DNA from 4 places in the Cellulosilyticum sp. WCF-2 genome. Region 1 is predicted to be linked to each of the others. Evidence: predicted binding sites of a transcription regulator. Region 1 holds the regulator's gene; each other region holds the start of a gene.
The links. The regulator Rex, encoded in region 1, represses fermentation and respiration genes when NADH is low (regulators of the CRP and FNR family bind a similar motif). The targets are predictions, from matches to a motif close to ATTGTTAANTANTTAACAAT.

Region 1 (5,751 bases):
GAGGGGCAAGTACAAAGGTCATTAGTACAAAGGGTACAGCAACGTATTACTTACAGTACCTCAATGAATGGAATTGGCTTAGTGATTTAAAAGTAGTGGATACATCTACTAATACAGAGACTGTCCTTAAAAAAGAGATTATAGAACCTAAGCTGATACGCTTGCAGGTGCAAAATAATCAGTAAAAAGAATAGCAAATAAAAAACTGGTCTCAAAGCTTTTAGCTGGAACCAGTTTTTTGTTTTTTTTATAGTGTCTCGCTTAAGGCTTCCCATTCTTCATAATACTTGGTAATGGTAGCATTTAAGTTTTCTTTTTCTGCCAGGAGTAGGCTGCTTTTATCATAGTTACTGTAGACTTCCTCTAGGCAAAGCTGGGCGTCAATATCAGCTATTTTTTCTTCAGCTTCGCTAATAGCTGTTTCTAGCTTGGCCATTTGGTTTTGAATACGGCGTATTCTGGTTTGTTCTTCTTTTTGCTTTTGCCAATCTTCTTTATTAGTGGTAGCAGCAGTAGCTTCTTCTACAACAACGCTGGTTTGCTGAGTAGCTGAAGCAGCAAGCTCCTTTTTCTTTTCTATATAATAATCATAGTCTCCTAAATATTCCATGGTGCCGTCTTTAGACATATCAATGATTTTACTTGCTGTTTGATTGATAAAATAACGGTCATGGGAAACATAAAGGACAGTGCCTTCATAGTTTAATATGGCACTTTCTAGAATTTCCTTTGAAAGAATATCTAAGTGGTTAGTCGGCTCATCTAAGATGAGAAAATTGGCTTTAGAAAGCATGATTTTGGCTAATGCGACACGGCCTTTTTCACCACCGCTTAAGCTACTAATGGGTTTAAAAACATCATCATTCGTAAAGAGAAAAGCAGCCAGTACATTACGGATTTCTCCATTTTTAAGTTCTGGGAAAGTACCTTGGATTTCCTCCATAATGGTGTTAGTAGTATCTAAGGTAGCATGTTCTTGATCGTAATAGCCTACAATAACATTGCTTCCTAATTTTAGGGTACCCGTTGTAGGAGTCATTTGATCTAAAATCATACGGAAAACAGTGGTTTTACCAACGCCATTAGGACCTACGAGAGCTACTTTATCCCCTTTTTTGATTTCCATATTCATATGGCTAAAAATCGGGCTGGTATCAAAGGTTTTACTTAATTCACTAATGCTTAAGACATCATTGCCACTTACAACTCTTGGGGTGAGTACTAGCTGCATAGGTTTGTTATCAATCATTGGCATATCCATGACTTCTACTTTTTCTAAAGCTTTTTCACGGCTACGAGCACGTTTAATAGATTTTTCCCTGTTAAATTGTTTTAGCTTAGCAATAACCGCTTGTTGGTGGGCAATTTCCTTTTGCTGTTTTTCAAAGTGTTTCATAGCCACTTCATATTCTTTTTCACTTTTGATGATGTAGTCGCTGTAGTTACCGTTGTAAACAAAGCTACGTCCAAATTCTAAGTGAACGACTTTAGTGACGATTTTATCTAAGAAGTAACGGTCATGGGAAATAATAAGGACAGCACCTTTATAGCTACGTAAAAAGCCTTCTAGCCATTCGATAGCTTCAATGTCTAAATGGTTGGTAGGTTCGTCTAAGAGTAATAAACTAGGCTCTTGAAGTAGGAGCTTACCTAGAGCGACACGGTTTTTTTGTCCCCCTGATAAAATAGACACTGGTTTATCATAAATGGTTTCATCAAAGCCTAAGCCTTTAAGAACGCCTTTGACTAAACTTTTGTATTCATAACCCTTACTATTTTCAAATACCATACGTTCAGCATCATATTTATGAATGAGTTCTAAAGAACCAGTCTTAGCGATTTCAGCTTCCATGGCATGAAGTTTTTCTTCTAAGGCAATGACTTCATCAAATACATGTAGGAGTTCCTCATAGACGGTAGCTGTAGAATCTAACTCCATATGTTGTTTTAAGTAACCTATGGTGCAGTCTTTAGTAGAAGTAATGGTACCTTCATCTGGTTCTAATTCCTTAGTTAGAATTTTAAAAAGGGTTGTTTTACCTACACCATTATTTCCTATTAAAGCTACTTTCTCATGGTCTTCGATATGAAAACTAATATTTTTTAAGATTTCTCGGTCAATAAATGTTTTCTTGATATTGCTACATGAAATAATCATAATATCCTCCTTGTAACGCCTTTTATTATTTTAGCAAATAAAAGCGCAAATTGAAAGAAAAGGGGCCAATAATCTACATTGACAAAAAAAAAACTTAAATGCTATACTAGGGTTATGAGTTTGCGTATATGAGGAGATGAGAAGGTGACGGAAGAAAGAAAGATTTCTATGAATGTAATACGGAGATTGCCACGTTATTACAGATATCTGGGAGAATTGTTACAAAAAGGAGTAACCAAAATCTCCTCCAGAGAATTAAGTGAGAAGATGAATGTGACCGCATCACAAATTCGTCAAGACCTTAACAATTTTGGAGGCTTTGGGCAACAGGGTTACGGATACAATGTGGAGTACTTGCATACAGAGATAGGAAAGATATTAGGACTTCACCAAAACTATAAAATGATTATTGTAGGCGTAGGTAACTTAGGACAAGCTATTGCTAATTCAACATCATTTAGTAAAAGAGGCTTTAAGTTAATCGGTTTATTTGACGTTAATCCAAGACTAATTGGTATGAGCATACACGGGGTAGAAGTACAAGATATTGACAAAATGGAGCAGTTCGTAAAAGAAAATGAAGTAGAAATTGCTATTTTAACAATGCCAAAAACAAGAGTAAAAGAGACAGCTGAGAGTTTAGCAAAATGGGGGATAAAAGGCTTATGGAACTTCTCACCTGTGGATTTATTCGTACCAGATACAGTACAAGTTGAAAATGTACACCTTTCTCATTCATTAATGACTTTGGCTTATAAGATTAATGAGGCTGAGGTTGAAAGAGAGAAGAAAGATAAGAGTGAGAGTATAGGGCAAATTGAAGAATAAAGTGGTGGCTTAATGGAGTTCTTTGGGAATGATATTGAGGGGAAGAATGGATAGAAGTGAATAAAGATAAGGGAATGTCCGTAAGGCTTTTGTTGGGAAGACAGAAGGCTTATGGGCATTTCTTTTTGCGTTTAAAGAGATAGATCTTTAGGTAATAGGGGAGTAAAGGCGAAAAAGTGAGAACAAAGATAAAGTGAATGCTTTCATTTGTAAGTAAGTTGCGATCAGAAGCTACTGGAAAGAAATGAGAGGGATGGCTGCCCTCCGGAGTTCCGCTCCGTATTTTCGCAGGCACTAAGCTTATTTTTTTGATGAACGGTCGAAACTCGCTGGCGCTCAAACAGTCTCCCTAAAACCCATCAAAAAAATTTGCTAAGTGCCTGCTGAAAATACTCGCAAGTCACCCCTTGAGGGCAGCCATCCCTCTCATTTCCAGCAGCTTTCTGGCGTAAAGGTGCTTTTTATAAAAAAGATTGTCTTAATAATGTCGAAAATAGACGAACCCTTTTTGTTGTTATATGTGGTTTGATGAGAGTACAATAAGCTTATAAAAGAACGAGTAAGGGTTAATATAATAATGTTATACAGGAAAGTGGTTTAGCTCAAATTATTTCAAGTGAATTGTAAGGGGATATTTATAATAAAACAAATGATTTCATTGACACTTTTGAACCACTAAAATCAGTCAGCATTACTAATAAAATGATGGAAAAATGTAAAAGAAATGAAGAAAACCTTTTTGTTGACACATTCAAGAAGACAAGCTATGATTGAGTCAATAAATGACAAAAGGTGGAAACTAGCGATGACTACATATGGATATGCAAGATGTTCGACAGACGAAAATAAGCAAGATATTAATAGGCAGAAAAGAGAACTTAAAGCTTTAGGTTGTGTGGATGAGAAAAATATATATTGGGAATATGAAAGTGGTACTAAGATAGAGCGAATAGAGTTAAATAGGCTATTAAATCAAGTGAAAGCAGGAGATACTATTGTTACTACAGAGGTGTCACGTATTACAAGAAGTACAAAGCAACTATGTGAAATTATAGAGATGGCAAAAGAAAAGAATTTGAAGCTCGTGATAGGTGGCTTTATAGTTGATTGTACAAAAGGACAATTAGATGCTATGACTGATGGAATGCTAAAAATGATGGGTGTATTTGCTGAAATGGAACGCAATATGATAAGTGAGCGTGTAAAGAGTGGAATGGCAAATGCAGCAGCTAAAGGTAAAGTCATAGGAAGACCGAGTACAACGGTTGATAGTTTGCCAAGTAGTTTTATAAAGCATTATCCAAAGTATAGGAATAAAGAGATTAATAAGACTGAATTGGCAAGGATATGTAATGTTAGCAGACAATCTGTACATAAATATATACATATTTATGAAAGGGATATATAGGCTACTAATAAAAGAAGTGCATATCTTAAAAAAGGATAAGATTATTGAAAAGTATTAAATGTAGATGTGATATGTATTATACAGATAAATTAAAATATTTTGTTATATATGCCACAATATAGTACATAGGAGGAAAAATGAATAAATTAGTAAGAATTCGAATTGTAGGGTTTAAAGATGAAAATAGGGTGATAGATGTTGTTTTCCCTGAATATAATATTGCAGTAATATATGGTGAAAATGGGGGAGGTAAATCTACATTTTTAAGAATAATAAATGCTATTTTTGATCAGCAAGATACAGTATTATTGAATGAAAATGTAGATAAGATTACTATTACATATTCTACAGAAAAAGGTGAAAAAAATATAAGAATACAAAGGAAAGAAGAAAAGAAGGAAGGGGATTTTATCTATATAGCAACAACATATGATTGGAGTGAGTTAGAGGAATCTGAATTAAAGGACACTTCATCCATACTCTTTGGTGTAAATAGGGGAATAACAAATACGATTAATGTAACTGATACACAAATATATAAGTTTATATCTATGAATCCTAGATATATAGATTGTTTTCAAAATAGGGAAAGAATGAGGTTGTTTAGTGAAGATTTAGCTAGGTATTTAAGTTTCAATAGAAGAAGAGCGAGGAGTGCGTATACTGTTAAAGATACTATTGACTTTTCTAATAAAGTATTAAGTGTGGATAATATTAGCATGGATGTAGTAGAAGAAATTATATTAAATAGGTACAGGGTAGCTAAACACATTTCTACTACTAGAGTACAAAAAGCTTTATTTGATACTTTGGCAGATGCATGCAATTCTATAGAGGGAGAAGATATTGATATAGAGGATTTAGGTAACTTATTAATACAAAATAAAGAAAAGTTATTAAGCGCTTTAAGACAGATCGAGGAAAATACACTAAGAGATAAAATAATTGACATTCTTCAAAATAAGGATACAGATAAGGTTATAGAAGAATGTAGGAAAAGTAAGTTACTAGCTAAGTTAATTTATAAGATGACCTTGGAGTTAGAAAAGGAAGAAGGAATACTTCAGTCTATTAGGGTCTTAGAAAATGTATTTAATGATCATATTCAAGGTGAGAAATATCTTGATATATCTGAAAATGAAATATCAATCAAATTTAGAAATAAGAAATTGATACATAAGATACATGACCTATCTAGCGGAGAAAGACATTTATTATCTTTGTTAACTATATTTATAATACAAGGAGTATATAAAGACATTTTAATGATTGATGAACCGGAAATTTCTTTAAATATAAAGTGGCAAAGAAAATTGCTAACTACATTAAGCCAGCTAGCACCAGATTCTCAAATTAT
Region 2 (5,751 bases), 1.5 Mb from region 1:
TAAACCTAATTTATTAAAAGAACCTTATGGTTTTTATGAAGAGGCATTTTATTCATCTCCTATGGAAAACAGAGTAGGGGGAGTTGTCTATAATGAAATGAAGGGTGCTTATAGTAGCAAGGAGCGTACTGTTTTTAGAAGTCTTAGAAATATGATTTTTAAAGATAGCCACTATGCATATGATAGTGGTGGTAGTCCTAATGAGATTCCTACTTTAACCTATGAAAATTGCTTAAAGGTATACAAAAAATACTATTATCCAGCTAATATGAGAATTGTCTTATATGGTGCTATTCCACTTGAAGAAAGTTTACAAATGATAGCCTCCTATTTAACAGATTTGACAAAGCCTAAAGAGGGCATTGATTTAAATGTCCAAAACTTAAATCCGGAAAAAACAGCCACCTATACTGTTTTACCAAGCGGCGATAAAGGGGTCTTAGTAAAAAGTTTTGTATTAGAAAAAACGCTTAGTTCAGAAAAGATACAAGCATTAGATTTATGGATGACTGCTTATTTAATGAGTCCTCAAACAGGATTTTGGCAAAATTTGAATCGCATTGGACTAGGTAAAGCAAGGTGGATTAAAGATGAGGATTTACCTTGTCCAGTTTATTCCTTGGTTATTTCAGATTTGCCTACGAATCAACTAGAAGATTGTGCAAGACAGCTAGATCAGCTGATTGCCAGTATGCCAAAGGATTTAGGAACGAATAACTTTACAGAACAAGATGTGCTAGCACAAGCAAATTGGCTCGTGCTTAAAGAAGATACAAGTGTCAATAGAGGCATTGATATTGCACAAAGCATGCTAGAAGCATGGGCTCATTATAAAACGATTAATCAGTATTATGAAAAGAAAGATTATATTCAAAATGCTAAAAGCTTAGATGCAGATAGCCGTCAAATTTTATTTGAACAAGCTACTAGGTATACACTTCTGTTATTACCAGGTTCTTATGAAGTAAAGGAACCAGAGAAATTAAGTCCTGTTTCAGATGAAGAGTGGCTAGATATTGTTCCTAAAATGGAAGCTTGGCAGAAGAAAAAAACAAAATTAAAAGCAGTAGATTTAAGAGAGCTTATTTTAAAGCCACATTTAGAAATTAAAAGCAAACAAAAAAAGAATTATACAGAAATGGTTACAGAGGTAGAAAGCACATGGGCAAGGTCACAACTTTATTTTAATACAGCTCATATACCTCAAAAGGAACTGCCTTATTTGTTTCTCTATGCTCACTTATTAGAAGAAAGTGCCAAGGAGATTACCCCTTTTAGTGGTATTATTACAACAGGTTGTACGGCTTATCCCAGTGAAAAGGGATATTGGCCCTGCTTCAAACTTGCTGTTTTAACAAAAGCAGAAGAAACAGATCATAGCACGTTACTAAGGGAAGCTAGATTACACTTACAAAACAAGCCAGATGAATGGTACAGACAAAAACTCATTGAATGGGTTATGGATATGAAAGAGGCAAGTGAAAATAATGTAATTGGGACACTATCACACCTCAGCCTAGGAGCAGAAGAAGGATTGAAGCGCTACTTATATGAACAGAGTTATCCTACCTATACTTTTTGTGAGGAGCTTTTAAAAATGCATCATACAGCCTGGCGTCTGAATGTAGAGCGTATTGATAAAAAGCTATATCATACAGGAGACCTTATTGTAGCAACAACTGTTCCTGCTAAAGAATCGAATTTATATGCGAAAAGCTGGGAAGATTTCTTAGAGACATTACCTTGTTTTGAACATAAAACAGCTACCTATGAATTTGCAGTCACTTCTAAAAATTGTGTTGTAACAAGTCATGCAGCTATTGATCATAGTTACATTGGAATGGATAAGGGTATACCTTTAGACGGGCTAGATTACCTAGCAACCACTTATTTAACGAAAAACTATCTTAATCCTCGCATTCGTGTAGGTCTAGGTGCTTATGGCGCAGGTTGCCAACTTAGTTATCCATACACCATCTCTTTTTATACCTATAGAGATCCCAATATAGAACGTTCTTTGCCTATTTTAGAAAAAGTACATGAATTTTTAAGTACCAATGTAGATAGCATTGCTCTTGAGAGTAGCAAAGCAGAAGCTTTAAGCAGACTGCACAGTCAATTTCGTTTATTAGGTACACCTTTAGAAGAGGCAAATGCTCTGGAAGGACTAGTTTTATGGGGGCAAGGTCCAGCTGACCTGATGAGACTTCAAGAAGAAATTCTTAAAGCAACACCAGAAGCTGTTAAGGCAAAGGGAGCTATTTACAAAGAACTTTTTAAGCAAGGTAGAGTTTCTATTATGACTCAAAAAAGTTATACTACAGAAAAAGAATTTACTACCTACTCATATTAGACTATTAAAAAAAAGGATAAATATTGACAGATTCCTTAACCACCTATACAATAAGTGTGTATTGTTAAATTTTTGATTTAAAGAGAAATCTTTAAATAGAGATGAGTGGAAAGGAGTCATGAAAATGATGTATTCACATGAAGTAGAACAAATGTGCCCAATCGCTAAAGGACCTAACCATGGGCCAGCACCAATCCCACAAGAGGGTAAATGGGTACAAGCAAAAGAAATTAAAGACATTAGTGGTCTTACACACGGTGTAGGCTGGTGTGCACCACAACAAGGTGCTTGTAAATTAACACTTAACGTTAAAGATGGTGTGATTCAAGAAGCATTAGTAGAAACTATTGGATGTTCAGGTATGACTCACTCTGCAGCTATGGCAGCAGAAATCTTAGCAGGTAAAACAATTCTTGAAGCGCTTAACACAGACTTAGTTTGTGACGCAATTAACACAGCAATGCGTGAGTTATTCTTACAAATCGTATACGGAAGAACTCAAACTGCATTCTCTGAAGGTGGACTTCCTATCGGTGCAGGTCTTGAAGACCTTGGTAAAGGACTTCGTAGCCAAGTTGGTACAATGTACTCAACAGTTGCTAAAGGACCAAGATACCTTGAAATGGCAGAAGGCTATGTAACAAACATCGCTCTTGATGCTGACGATCAAATCATCGGTTACCGTTTCATTCACTTCGGTAAAATGATGGACATGATCAAAAAAGGTATGGATGCAAATGAAGCAATTGAAAAAGCTACAGGTCAATACGGCAGATTTGATGATGCTGTACGTACAGTTGACCCAAGACATGAATAGGGAGGTGCCAAACAATGCCATTATTTGAATCATATGATAGAAGAATTAACCAAATTAACGTTGTTTTAAATAAATACGGAATCAAAGATATTGAAGAAGCTAGAACTATCTGTAAAGAAAAAGGCTTTGATCCATATGAAATCACAAAAGGAATTCAACCAATCGCTTTTGAAAACGCTTGTTGGGCTTACGTTGTAGGTGCTGCAATTGCTATCAAAAAAGGTTGTCACAAAGCAGCAGAAGCAGCAGAAGCTATCGGAGAAGGTCTTCAAGCATTCTGTATTCCAGGTTCTGTAGCTGATGACCGTAAAGTAGGTCTTGGTCACGGTAACTTAGGAGCTATGCTTCTTAGAGAAGAAACAAAATGTTTCGCATTCTTAGCAGGTCACGAAAGCTTTGCAGCCGCTGAAGGTGCTATCGGTATTGCACGTTCTGCAAACAAAGTTCGTAAAGAAGATTTAAGAGTTATCTTAAATGGTCTTGGTAAAGATGCTGCTCAAATTATCTCTCGTATCAATGGGTTTACATATGTTCAAACTCAATTTGATTATATGACAGGTAAAGTAAATGTAGTAAAAGAAATCGCATACTCAAACGGTGAACGTTCAAAAGTTCGTTGCTTTGGTTGTGATGATGTTCGTGAAGGTGTTGCAATCATGCATATGGAAGGTGTTGACGTATCTATTACAGGTAACTCAACTAATCCAACTCGTTTCCAACATCCAGTAGCTGGAACATACAAAAAAGAATGCGTTGAACAAGGTAAAAAATACTTCTCAGTAGCTTCTGGTGGTGGTACAGGTCGTACACTTCACCCAGATAACATGGCTGCTGGTCCAGCTTCTTATGGTATGACTGATACTATGGGAAGAATGCACTCAGATGCACAATTCGCTGGTTCTTCATCAGTTCCTGCTCACGTAGAAATGATGGGACTTATCGGTATGGGTAACAACCCAATGGTAGGTGCTACAGTTGCTGTAGCCGTAGCAATCGAAGAAGCTATGAATAAATAATTCCTTTTTAGGACAATAAAAAAGCGGTAATCACGTATAGACATGATTACCGCTTTTTTGCTGTCCGGACTCTGGTAAAACTTTCCTGGCTCCTTAAGTAGAGCTTACTTCAAGGCATAGAAATGGCTCCTCAGCACAACTAGCTAAAGAAGCAGTGCCTACTTAAGAGAGCTATGAAAGTTCAAGCCATGAGTGAGGAGCTCTTAAACTCTTAGCCGGTGCACACTTATGATGAGGAAGCTAAAGCTTTCAGACTCTGGTTTAAACTTTGTTTAAAGTAATGCTAGATATAAAGGATTATAAAATAACTTATAAAAGAGCGCTTCCCTTTACAGCGCATCAGTGAACATCTTCCTTAAGTCCAGAGGTACCTATAACAATAGATTGAGACTTGGCTGACCCGGTCAGTTCCTCAGATTGAAGCTGTGGTGATTCTGCTACGAGAAGTTATTTGATTTATCTTTACATTATAGTATATGTAATGAGACAAGTAATTCCCTAATAAAAGATAGAAAGATATTTTTTTGACAGTTCGTTCTGCTAGAAAACATATATTAGAGTGTACTATGAAATGGCAACTGGAAAATGTGGTTTTTGGGCATTTTAAAATGCCCCTTTTAAAGCATTACAATTGCATCTTGTTTTTATCTATATCTACAAATTTATCTTTTATCCTATAAGATTGCCCTGTTATGTTGATGACGTGTGAGTGATGGAGCAATCTATCAAGAATGGCAGAAGCCACAACTGGATCATCAGCCGAATTTACAGTCCAAATAGTTGCTCTTTATCATAGTGATAAAAGAAAATGTGATGCTTTTTGTGTTTATGATGCATTCCTTAATTTGAATATGTACTTATAAAATTCAACATATGTTTCAGGTTTGATAAATAAATTTTGTATATTTTGAAAACAGCACGTAAATATGTTAATATACATATAGAATCTTTATTTATCACACAGAAAGTAAAAATATGAGGTATATTAAAATGGAAAAAATCTCAATTATAGTACCTAGTTATAATGAAGAATTATCTTTGCAAGTATTTTATGAAGAGTTATTAAAAGTAAGAAAAAAAATGAATAATATTTCTTATGAAATTTGGTTTATAGATGATGGTTCAAGTGATAATACACTTGAGGTAATTAAACAAATAGCTCAAGATGATAAAAGTATAAATTATATTAGTTTTAGCAGAAACTTCGGAAAAGAAGCAGCGATGCTTGCAGGATTGAAGCAAGCAACAGGAAATTATATAGCAATAATGGATGCAGATTTACAGGATCCGCCGTCATTATTGTTGAGTATGTACGAATATATACAAGAACCGAAATGTGATTGTGTTGCAGCCCGGAGAATTAATAGGTGTGGTGAATCGAAGATTAAATCAGTTTTCGCAAAATTATTTTATAAAATCATCAATAAAATATCAGATATTGATATTGTTGATGGTGCAAGAGATTTTAGATTGATGAAGAGAAAAGTAGTAGACAGTATACTACAATTAAGTGAATATAACCGTTTTTCTAAAGGGATTTTTAGTTGGGTAGGATTTAATACAAA
Region 3 (5,751 bases), 1.2 Mb from region 1:
TGGCAGCAGAAATAAAGCCACTGGCTTCACCAATCTTTTGCCCTACTAAGACACGGTCACCCTTTTTTACAATAGGTGTGCACGGTGTGCCAATATGTTGTGACATTGGAAATACAAGTTCACTTCCCGGTAGCATCACTTCAATCTTCTTATCACAGGTGATTTCCTTATGATAATTGGGATGAATACCTTTTTTGAAGGTTAATCCTTTCATACTGCGCCCCCTTTAATTATCTTAAATAGTTAAATCCAATCATAAGAATTATAGCATATTATCAAAGAATTTATCATTTATTTTTAGTATTTCAGCAAAATATAAAATAATTTATTTTTTAACAGAGTTCATATTTTCTTCAAGGTATTCTTTAAGCCATGCCAAAACATCTAAATTATCAATAGCTACATCTCCTAAAATTTTTTTCACCTCTGCTGTTTCAAAAGCAAAACTTTTTTCTTCATACTGATAGTTATAAATAAAATTGATTTTAGGATTGCTTTGTATAAGGATAATGAGTGTACTAACTACATCACCTAAAGGTACCCTATCAATATGCCGATAAGCCATAGTTGCTTTTATAATAGTTCCCTTACCTTGTTCACTATCAATACTTAATTCACCCTCGCTATTTTCACAATTCTGTTTGAGTAAGGGGATGCCCAAACCTACACGCCTTAGAGTACGTGTTGTAACAAAAGGATCTGTGATTTGTTTAGCAAGTTGTTTCGGCATACCGCTTCCATTATCTTCTATAGATAAAACTAACTGATTTTTACTTGGCATTTCTTCAATGCAAATATGTATCTCATCAGCATGCGCTCTGATACTATTTTGAGCAATATCTAGTATATGTAAAGACAAATCCTGCATATTGAACCTCCTCTTTGAATACCTCTTTATTTCTTTTCAATAAAAGAAAGGAACTAAGAGTCCTCTTAATTCCTTTCTTTACCTTCTAAGTTTATATATGACTTATTATTTAGTTAATATACGTACTTTAATAACATTATCAACACTTTCAATTCTTTGAATATCCTCCTCAGAAATGCTAGTGTCTGTATCAATTAAAGTATAGGCATAGTCACCACGGCTTCTATTAGTCATATCTTGAATATTGATACCTTGTTCAGCAATAATAGCTGTAATTTTGCCTAAAATTGCTGGCGTGTTTTTATGAGCAATAGCAAGTCTAGCGCTTGTATTCCAAATCATAGAACATTCAGGGTAATTAACAGAGTGCGTGATATTTCCTTGTTCTAAATAATCTTTAATTTCTTTAACTGCCATAACTGCGCAGTTTTCTTCAGATTCTTCTGTTGATGCGCCTAAATGAGGAATAGCAATAATGTTTTCTTGATTAAGAACATCTTCTACAGGAAAATCTGTCACATACTTAGCTACCTTACCTTCAGCAATGGCTACCTTCATATCCTCATTTTGAACAAGTGTATCTCTAGAGAAATTAAGAACAGCTACGCCTGTCTTCATTTTATCAAAAGCTTCTTTATTGAGCATGTGTTTTGTGCTATCCAAAAGAGGCACATGTATTGTAATATAGTCTGCTTCAGCATAAATTTCATCTAAAGTATTAGCATGCTTAATATGACGTGAAAGCCCCCATGCAGCATCTACTGAAATATAGGGATCATAGCCGATGACTTCCATTCCTAAAGCTTGTGCGGCATTAGCTACCATAACACCAATAGCACCCAGACCAATAACACCTAGCTTTTTACCAAGAATTTCTCCACCGCCAAAAGCACCCTTACCTTTTTCTACTGTTTTAGCTACATCTGATTCTAAGGTTTTAGCCCAATTAATGCCATCTACAACTTTTCTAGAAGCAAGTAAAAGACCACACAGTACTAACTCTTTTACTGCATTTGCATTAGCTCCTGGTGTATTAAATACAACAATCCCCTTTTCTGCATAAGCTTCAATAGGAATGTTGTTAACACCTGCTCCCGCTCTAGCAACAGCTTTAACACTTTCTGGTAAAACCATATCATGCATTTTTGCACTTCTTACAAGAATGGCATCAGCATTATTTAATTCATCAGATACCTTGTAAGCATCTCCGAGTAACGCTAAACCATTTTGTGAAATCTTATTTAAAGTATGAACTGTATACAAAACGTTCCCCCCTAGTTTTCACTTTCAAATTTCTTCATAAATTCTACTAATTTTTGTACACCTTCAAGTGTCATAGCATTATAAATGCTAGCACGCATACCACCTACACTTCTATGTCCTTTTAGATTTACAAAACCAGCAGCTGTTGCTTCTTTTACAAATTTAGCATCTAGCTCCTCATTACCTGTTACAAAAGTAACATTCATTAAAGAACGGTCTTCTTTATTGGCTGTTCCTTTAAACATTTTTGATTCATCTAAATAGTTATAAAGCACTGCTGCTTTTTCTTTATTTCTCTTTTCTAAAGCAGCTACTCCACCTTGTGCTTCAATCCATTCAAACATCAGTTTAAGCATATAAATACCATAAGTTGGTGGTGTATTATACATGGATTCATTTTCTACCATTAATTGATAATTAAGCATTGATGGTACAGTTTCTTTGGCATGACCAACGAGGTCTTCACGAATAATAACTAGTGTTACACCTGCAGGTCCTAAATTCTTTTGTGCGCCTGCATAAATAATACCAAAACGACTTACATCAACTTGTTCTGATAAAATACATGAAGACATATCTGCTACTAATGGCACATTACCAGTATCAGGATACTCATGATATTTTGTTCCATAAATCGTGTTATTAGCACAAATATAAGCATAATCTGCTTCTGAATCAAATTGATCTTTTGTTACTTTTGGTATGTAAGCATATTTATCTGCTTTTGAAGAAGCGACAACATTAACTTTTCCAAACTTTTGAGCCTCTTTAAGTGCTTTAGATGCGAACATACCAGACTCAATATAATCAGCTTTATATGAATTTCTCATTAAGTTTAATGGAATCATGGCAAACTGAAGGGATGCACCACCTTGTAAAAATAACACTTTATAATTGTCAGGAATGTTCATAATTTCTCTGAGTTTTGCTTCAGCGCCTTTGATAATTGCGTCATAAGGTTTCGAACGATGACTCATCTCCATAACACTCATACCGCTATCTCCATAGCATACAAGTTCTTTTTGAGCTTTTTCAAGTACTTCTAGTGGCAATGCACCAGGTCCTGCTGAAAAATTAAATACACGCATGATACCCCTCCTATAATTTTAAAAATAATCTCCACATTATATCTAATGTTTATAAAATTATATTTAATTTATTAAAAATAGTCAATGTAAAATTTTACACATAATTTTAACATATGATTTTTTGTCATAACTCAGATTCATATTTCCTCTAAATTTTTGTCTATTTATACAGTTTTTATATCATTGCATTGTTTCAGATTAGCTTAAAGTTGCTACCATGACGGCTTTAATAGTATGCATACGATTTTCTGCTTCATCAAATACAACAGAATAACTGCTTTCAAACACCTCTTCCGTCACCTCATAGCCCTTCACTGCAGGCAAACAATGCATGAAAATCATGTTTGGATTTTCAACTTTTGCAATAAGCGCCTCATTCACTTGATAAGGTTTTAAAAGTGCAATGCGTTCCTTAGCTTTATTTTCTTCTCCCATAGAACACCAAACATCTGTATAAATCACATCTGCACCTTTCACAGCTTCAACAGACTCTGTAATTTCTACTTTGGAACCAGAAAGCTTTGCATAACCCTCACAAACTTTTACATGGTTTTCTTCTGGCCATAAAGATTTTGGTGCAATAATCGTAATATCTACTCCCATCTTTGTGCAACCAATTAATAAGCTATTGCCCATATTATTACGTCCATCTCCTATGAAAACGAATTTCTTTCCTTTTAGTTCGCCTAAATGTTCTTTCATAGTCAATAAATCTGCTAAAATCTGTGTTGGATGATACAGGTCTGTTAAACCGTTATAAACAGGTACACCACTGTACTTAGCTAAATCAGTTACAACTTCTTGTGAGAAACCTCTGAATTCTATGGCATCAAATAAGCGCCCTAATACACGTGCTGTATCAGCTACACTTTCTTTATGACCTAATTGAATGTCGTTCTTTCCTAGATATTCTGGATGTGCACCTTCATCTACACAAGCTACAGTAAAAGCACAACGTGTACGTGTAGAAGGTTTTTCAAAAATAAGAGCTACATTTTTTCCTGTAAGTAGGTCTCCTTTTATGCCCATTCTTTTTTTATTTTTTAATTCGCCTGCTAAAGTTAATAAGTAATTAATTTGTTCTGACGAAAAATCATGTAATGTCAAAAAAGATTTTCCTTTTAATCCAAACATTTTTATTCCCCCTTAAGTAATCTTTATAAATATATTTATAATTATACATACAATTAATAAAAATTCAACTTTTTATTAATAAAAACTTTTTATACTTCTGTTGAAATAAACGGCCTACTCTCTAAATACTAAAAACACCTTTTCTTGAAAGCTTTATAAACAAAAAATGATTAACATACTTAACTGTCTGCTAATCATTTTCTTAACTTATTGAGTTTGTGTAAGTAAATCCAATTCTTCTTTTGTAAGGGTGCGGTAATTCCCTAAACTTAAATCTTCTGGCAACTCAAGTCCACCCATTTTAATACGTTTCAAATAGACGACTTCTTTTCCAACTGCCTGAACCATACGTTTTACCTGATGAAACTTTCCTTCGTGGATAGTCACATAAATTTCTGATTCCTCATCACTTCTGATAATTTCTAGTTTTCCTGGTGCATACTTTGTACCATCAGTTAAAGTGATTCCTTCAGCAAACATTTTTATGTCCTCTTCTGTCATTTTGCCAGCCACCCTAGCATAGTAGACCTTATCAACATGACGTTTAGGAGAAAGTAAACCATGAGCCATCTTGCCATCATTTGTTAAAATTAGTAGGCCTTCCGTATCTTTATCTAGTCTTCCTACTGGAAAAACTTCTTTATTCTGATCTCTTTCCTCTAATAGGTCTAAAACTGTTTGATCACGTCCATCTTCTGTTGCTGTAATATAACCTCTGGGTTTATTCAGTATAAAGTGATAAAACTCTTGGTAATCCATTCTTTCACCATTTACTTCTACTATACTTGTTAGAGGGTTAACAGCTGTTTCGGGTTTTATAATGACTTGGCCATCTACCTTAACTTTTTTACCTCTGATTACCTTTTGAACGGTACTACGAGTCCCATAACCTACATGTACTAAATATTTATCTAAACGTATCTTTTTTCCACTCATTTTTTCCACCTATACCATTCTCCAAGTTGCTGGATATTGATTTTTGAGCCTTCCGTCTTGAGCCTTTACCCATCCTAAAGGCTGATCATCTACACAAATAACATGATACCCTTTATGTGCCTCATGTAAAAGCGTTTCTCCTTTTAAATAACGTATAACTTCTTCATCTGTACTTTTATAACAGATAGTATTTTTAAACATTTCTTTTCCATAAGCTAACACTAAGGCATGCCCTGGATCAAAACGCTTATTTTTAATTTCACCCAGTAATACCCCACATCTAATCACACGAATACCCATTAAAGGTGGATTGTCTGATGGGACTTGGTACAATTTCCCCTTAATCTCTACAACAGGTAAATCCTCAGGTAAATAGGTTTGTTCCTTTAAAAAGGCGTACGCTTCAGAATAATCCTTTAATCTTTTATAAAGCTGTGGTTTATATGATAATTCATGATTTTT
Region 4 (5,751 bases), 870 kb from region 1:
TTCATCTAAAGATTAATTATCGTTCTACTAAAAATCTCTTAGAAGCTGCTAATGGCTATATTTCTAGTAGTAGGTTATATCCTATGCAATGTATTGCTAAGGCAAGTAATGAAGGAGAAAAGATTACAATTCTAGAGGCAGGAACAAAAGAAGAAGAAATCAGTTTATTAGAAATAGCTATTAAGGAAAGTATGGAAAATACCAATAGTATAGCAGTACTTACTAGAACCAACGAATATGCAAAGAAAATTGCCTATTCCTTTAATAAAAGAGGGATTGAATGTACAGTTATAGAAGATACTAAGTTTTTCAGAAAGAAAGAAGTCAAGGAGCTATTAGCTTTTTATGATTATAGTATAAATGACAGAAATGGCCATGCTTTATTGAAGTTAGGACAACATCCTTATTTAAATATGCCTAATTGGTTATTAGGAGAGTTAAGAAACTCAAAATCATGTTATATGTATCTTCATGATTGGTTTAAAAGTGATTCAAAAGATCCTTATGCTATTTTATTTGAGGCATATACTCATAATAACATTGTTGTACTAGATGTAGAATCTACGGGGTTATCAACAATTAAAGATGATGTTATTCAAATTGCAGCCATTCGTTATGGTAAAGAAGGTGTAGTAGATCAGCTTGATATTTTATTAAAACCGACAAAGTCGGTTGGAGAGTCGTATTATGTTCATGGGTTCTCTGATGATCTATTACAAAAAGAAGGAATGGAACCGAAGGAAGCCTTAAAGCAGTTCGTTCATTTTATTCAAGGTGCAGTTCTTGTAGGGCATAATGTGAATTATGATTTGCAGATTATCAAAAGTATGATGAGTCGTTATAAGTTAGAGCCTATAGGAGAATATCAAGTATATGATACTTTAGATTTGGCTTATAAGGTTTATCCTAAGTTAAGTAATCACAAATTAGAAACACTCTCAAAATTGATTGTAACAGAAACAATACCTACACATAATGCCATGCAAGATATTTTGGCTACCAGTGAAGTGCTTAGCCATCTTTTAAAGCATATCGAAGAGAAAAAGCAGGAACGCTTAGAAAAGATAGAAGCTTATGGCTGTTATGTCAATGAATACAGAGAAAAGCTAGCTACTATCAAAAGTTATTTATTAACACACAATTTAACTGATGGATTAACCTTCTTAATGAATGAGTGTGATTTTAAAGGTTATTATCATTCATCTCAGATTGAAACCATCAGAAATTTATATCGCATCATCAATGAACTAGAGGACCAAACACTTTCTTATGAAGATAACATTATTAATCTATTAGCTTTTTCAGCATTACATTATAGTGAAATAGAACAAAGTGATTTATTTAAAGGGCGTATTCCTATTATTACAGTACATCAAGCCAAAGGCTTAGAATTTGATGAAGTGTATATTGCAGGATGTAATGATAAAACTTTTCCTTCTTACAGGAGTCTTAAGGAACACCAATTAGGAGAAGAAATGAGGCTTTTTTATGTAGCGCTTACAAGAGCCAAAAAGAAACTCTATATTTCTTATCATCAAGAAGCACCAAAAAGCATTTTTATTGATCAGATTAGTGAGGACTATAAAACGCTGAAAAGATATGGAGGAATATCGAAAAATACGATATAATGTAAATAGTAAAAAAATGAAGCAAATAGAAGGAAATGAATAAGGAGAAGAAAAGTGGATAAAGACTATAAGATTGTAAAAATGGAAAAACAAAAAAGCATAGCACTTATTGCTCATGACAATAGAAAAAGAGATATTATCGAATGGGTACAAAATAATAAGGATAAATTGAGTAGGCATTTTCTATGTGGGACTGGTACCACAGCTAAGCTTATTGCTGCAGAAACAGATTTACCTGTTACTGCATTTAATAGTGGTCCACTAGGCGGAGATCAACAAATAGGTTGTCGTATTGTAGAGTGCAAAATAGATTTTATGATCTTCTTTTGGGATCCTCTTGCATCACAACCACATGATCCTGATGTAAAAGCCTTGCTTCGTATTGCTGCACTTTATGATATCCCTGTAGCAACTAATCAATCAACAGCAGACTTTTTAATCCAATCTCCATTAATGGTAGAAACTTATGATCGCAAGATTATTGACTACGCAAAGCGCATTCATTCGCGTACACAAGCCTATGCAAACAAGGAAGAATTAAAGTAAATAATAGATGATTCTATTAATTTAAAATTATTGTTAATTAGTACTTTCTATTGCACAAATAATGCCTTCTATGATAACATAAGTATAGATAATTTATGTATACAGTATACAAAAATTATCTATACTTAATTAATTGACATTATAAATTACTTCAAAGGGGGTGAAGTAGAAGAGGTCAGTCAATCGGCTAATCACTTCTACAGTGCATATGACATACTGGAGAAATTTCAAATCAGGTGCATGGGAAAACGAAATTAATGTAAGAGATTTCATCGTTAACAACTATACAGAATATACAGGTGACGATAGTTTCTTAGCTGGTCCTACACAAGACACATTAGATCTTTGGAATGAACTTAGTGAACTTATGGTAAAAGAAAGAGAAAGAGGTTGTTTTGCAGATACTAAAACAGTAGCAACAATCACTTCTCATGCAGCAGGTTATATTAATAAAGACAAAGAAAAAATCGTTGGTCTTCAAACAGATGCACCACTTGTAAGAAGCTGTCATCCATTTGGTGGGATGAGAGTTGTAGAAAATGCTTTAAAAGCATACGACTATGAAGTAGATCCAGAAATGAAAGAAATCTTTACAAAATACAGAAAAACACATAACCAAGGTGTATTCGATGTTTACAATAAAGATATTCGTACAGCACGTAAAGTAGGTGTTGTTACTGGTCTTCCAGATGCTTACGGTCGTGGACGTATTATTGGTGATTACAGAAGAGTTGCTCTTTACGGAATCGATAAATTAATCGAATTCAAAATGAAAGATAAAGAAGAACGTTCTAAAGTATTTACAGCAGAAACAATGAGAGATTGTGAAGAATTAGCAGAACAAATCAAAGCCTTAAATGAACTTAAAGAATTAGGCCAAATGTACGGATTTGATTTATCTAGACCAGCTGAAAACTTTAGAGAAGCGACTCAATGGTTATACTTAGCTTATCTTGCGGCAACTAAAGAGCAAGATGGTGCAGCTATGTCAATTGGACGTACATCTACATTCCTTGACATTTATGCAGAAAGAGACTTACAAGAAGGTAAACTTACAGAACAAGAAGTTCAAGAAATCATTGACCAATTTATTATGAAACTTCGTATCATCAGATTCCTTAGAACGCCAGAATACAATGAACTCTTCTCAGGAGATCCAACATGGGTAACAGAATCACTTGGTGGTATGTTAGAAGATATGAGTGCCTCACTTGTAACTAAAAATAGTTTCCGTTACCTTCACACACTTTACAACATTGGACCAGCTCCAGAACCAAACTTAACAGTACTTTGGAGTGAACATTTCCCACAAGGTTACAAAAACTTCTGTGCAAAAGTATCTATTGATACATCAGCTATCCAATATGAAAGCGATGATTTGATGAGACCACAATTTGGTGATGACTACGGTATTGCTTGTTGTGTATCTCCAATGAGAATTGGTAAACAAATGCAATTCTTTGGAGCTCGTGCTAACCTTGCTAAAGCTGTACTTTATGCAATTAATGGTGGGGTAGATGAAAAAACTGGTATCAAAGTAGTACCAGGTATCGAGCCAATGACAGGTGATGAATACTTAGATTACGATAAAGTAATGAAAAACTACCAAATTACTAAAGCATGGGTTGCTAAAGTTTACACAGATGCCCTTAACATCATTCACTTCATGCATGATAAATATGCTTATGAAAGAATTGAAATGGCACTTCATGATACAGACATTTTAAGAACAATGGCATGTGGTATTGCAGGTCTTGCAGTAGCAGCTGACTCATTATCAGCTATTAAACATGCTAAAGTTAAACCTATCAGAAACGAAGAAGGTATTGCAATTGACTTCGAAATCGAAGGGGAATACCCAGCATACGGAAACAATGACGACCGTGCTGACTCAATTGCTGTATCATTAGTAGAAGACTTCATGCAAGAAATCAGAAAACACACACCATACAGAGACTCTGTATACACACAATCTGTTCTTACAATTACATCAAACGTAGTATATGGTAAGAAAACAGGATCTACTCCAGATGGACGTAAAGCTGGCGTGCCATTCTCACCAGGTGCAAACCCAATGAATGGTAGAGAAACAAAAGGTGTTCTTGCAGCCTGTGCATCAGTAGCAAAATTACCATTCGAACATGCTAATGATGGTATTTCATACACATTCTCATTAGTACCATCAACACTTGGTAATAATGAAGCAGACCGTATTACAAATATGGTAGGTATCTTAGATGGTTACTTTGGCCAAACAGGACAACACATCAACGTAAACGTTCTTAATAAAGAAGTATTACTTGATGCAATGGATCACCCAGAAAAGTATCCACAACTTACAATTCGTGTATCAGGATACGCTGTAAACTTTATTAAGCTTACAAGAGAACAACAATTAGATGTTCTTAGCCGTACTTTCCACGAAAAAATGTAAGGTTAAAAATGAAGTAATTTCAAAAGCGCTAGTAGATAATCTGCTAGCGCTTTTAGTATGCAGGATATTTAGAGGGATCTATAAGTTGATTGACAAAAATCTAGAAGAAACGTATGATTTAAAGCAGAAGTAATTTAAAGTTACTAAGCGTAAGAGAGGAACTAAAATGATTTATTTAGATTATGCAGCAGATACACCTGTACGAGAGGAAGTATTGAAAACCTTCTGTGAAGCAACAAAAACTTATGTAGCTAATCCTAATGCAGGCCATAAGTTGGGAAAAGAAGCAAAATTAGCTATTACAGAAGCAACAGAAAAGATAGCTAGCTATCTAAAGGTTAAACCAGAAGAAATTATATACACTTCTGGAGCAACAGAAGCCAATAATTTGGCTATTAAAGGAATAGCTAATGAATATAAACGTTATGGAAAGCATATGATTACTACTTATTTAGAACATTCATCTGTAACTGGGCCTATGCTTTATTTGGAGCAGCAAGGTTATGAAATTGATTATGTTGATCTGTTACCTAATGGTAAAGTAGATACAGACCACTTAAAGGAGCTATTAAGACCTGATACTATTTTAGTTTCTATTGGTGCTGTTGATAGTGAGTTAGGTGTTTGTCAAGATATATCAGACTTAGGGGAAATGATTTCAGAGTATCCTAATTGTCATTTTCATGTAGATGCAACGCAAGCTATAGGAAAAATACAAGTAGATTTAGAAAAGGTTGATTTAATAACACTAGCACCTCACAAGTTTTTTGGATTACATGGTATAGGTATTCTTATTAAAAAGGAAACAATTCATATAGAGCCATTGATTCACGGCGGTATTAGTACAACAACCTATCGTAGCGGAACACCTACAGCTGCTCTTATTTTATCAGCTGAAAAGGCAATACATTTAATAAAAGAAGATCAAAAGATATATTATAATAAGGTAATGATGTTAAATCAGTTGATAAGAAAAAAGCTAAAAGGATATAATGATGTTATGATTAATAGTCCTGAAGCAGCCTCACCTTTTATTTTGAATTTGAGTATTAAAGGCATTAAACCTTATGTGTTTCAACAGAAACTAGCGGATAGAGAGGTTTTTGTTTCAACAAAATCTGCTTGTTCTACAGCTAATACACC

Region 2: a site for Rex is predicted at 2,414-2,433, ahead of EKH84_RS11025 (iron-sulfur cluster assembly scaffold protein). Genes of this name have one in related genera too.
Region 3: a site for Rex is predicted at 3,279-3,298, ahead of serC (3-phosphoserine/phosphohydroxythreonine transaminase). Genes of this name have one in related genera too.
Region 4: a site for Rex is predicted at 2,296-2,315, ahead of pflB (formate C-acetyltransferase). Genes of this name have one in related genera too.

The regions. Positions count from the first base shown of each region.
Region 1 is NZ_CP034675.1:3,992,801-3,998,551, reverse strand. It holds gene EKH84_RS18115 (DUF5050 domain-containing protein) at 1-185, shown strand, start outside; gene EKH84_RS18110 (ABC-F family ATP-binding cassette domain-containing protein) at 248-2,158, opposite strand; gene EKH84_RS18105 (redox-sensing transcriptional repressor Rex) at 2,303-2,986, shown strand; gene EKH84_RS18100 (recombinase family protein) at 3,792-4,394, shown strand; gene EKH84_RS18095 (AAA family ATPase) at 4,532-5,751, shown strand, end outside.
Region 2 is NZ_CP034675.1:2,486,096-2,491,846, forward strand. It holds gene EKH84_RS11020 (insulinase family protein) at 1-2,353, shown strand, start outside; gene EKH84_RS11025 (iron-sulfur cluster assembly scaffold protein) at 2,478-3,170, shown strand; gene EKH84_RS11030 (GGGtGRT protein) at 3,185-4,186, shown strand; gene EKH84_RS22340 (ATP-binding protein) at 4,812-4,964, opposite strand; gene EKH84_RS11040 (glycosyltransferase family 2 protein) at 5,177-5,751, shown strand, end outside.
Region 3 is NZ_CP034675.1:2,837,078-2,842,828, reverse strand. It holds gene rsxC (electron transport complex subunit RsxC) at 1-214, opposite strand, end outside; gene EKH84_RS12585 (ATP-binding protein) at 326-868, opposite strand; gene EKH84_RS12580 (phosphoglycerate dehydrogenase) at 974-2,131, opposite strand; gene serC (3-phosphoserine/phosphohydroxythreonine transaminase) at 2,143-3,222, opposite strand; gene argF (ornithine carbamoyltransferase) at 3,418-4,353, opposite strand; gene EKH84_RS12565 (pseudouridine synthase) at 4,561-5,289, opposite strand; gene EKH84_RS12560 (RsmF rRNA methyltransferase first C-terminal domain-containing protein) at 5,299-5,751, opposite strand, start outside.
Region 4 is NZ_CP034675.1:3,122,483-3,128,233, reverse strand. It holds gene EKH84_RS13975 (3'-5' exonuclease) at 1-1,628, shown strand, start outside; gene EKH84_RS13970 (methylglyoxal synthase) at 1,710-2,174, shown strand; gene pflB (formate C-acetyltransferase) at 2,383-4,608, shown strand; gene EKH84_RS13960 (cysteine desulfurase family protein) at 4,775-5,751, shown strand, end outside.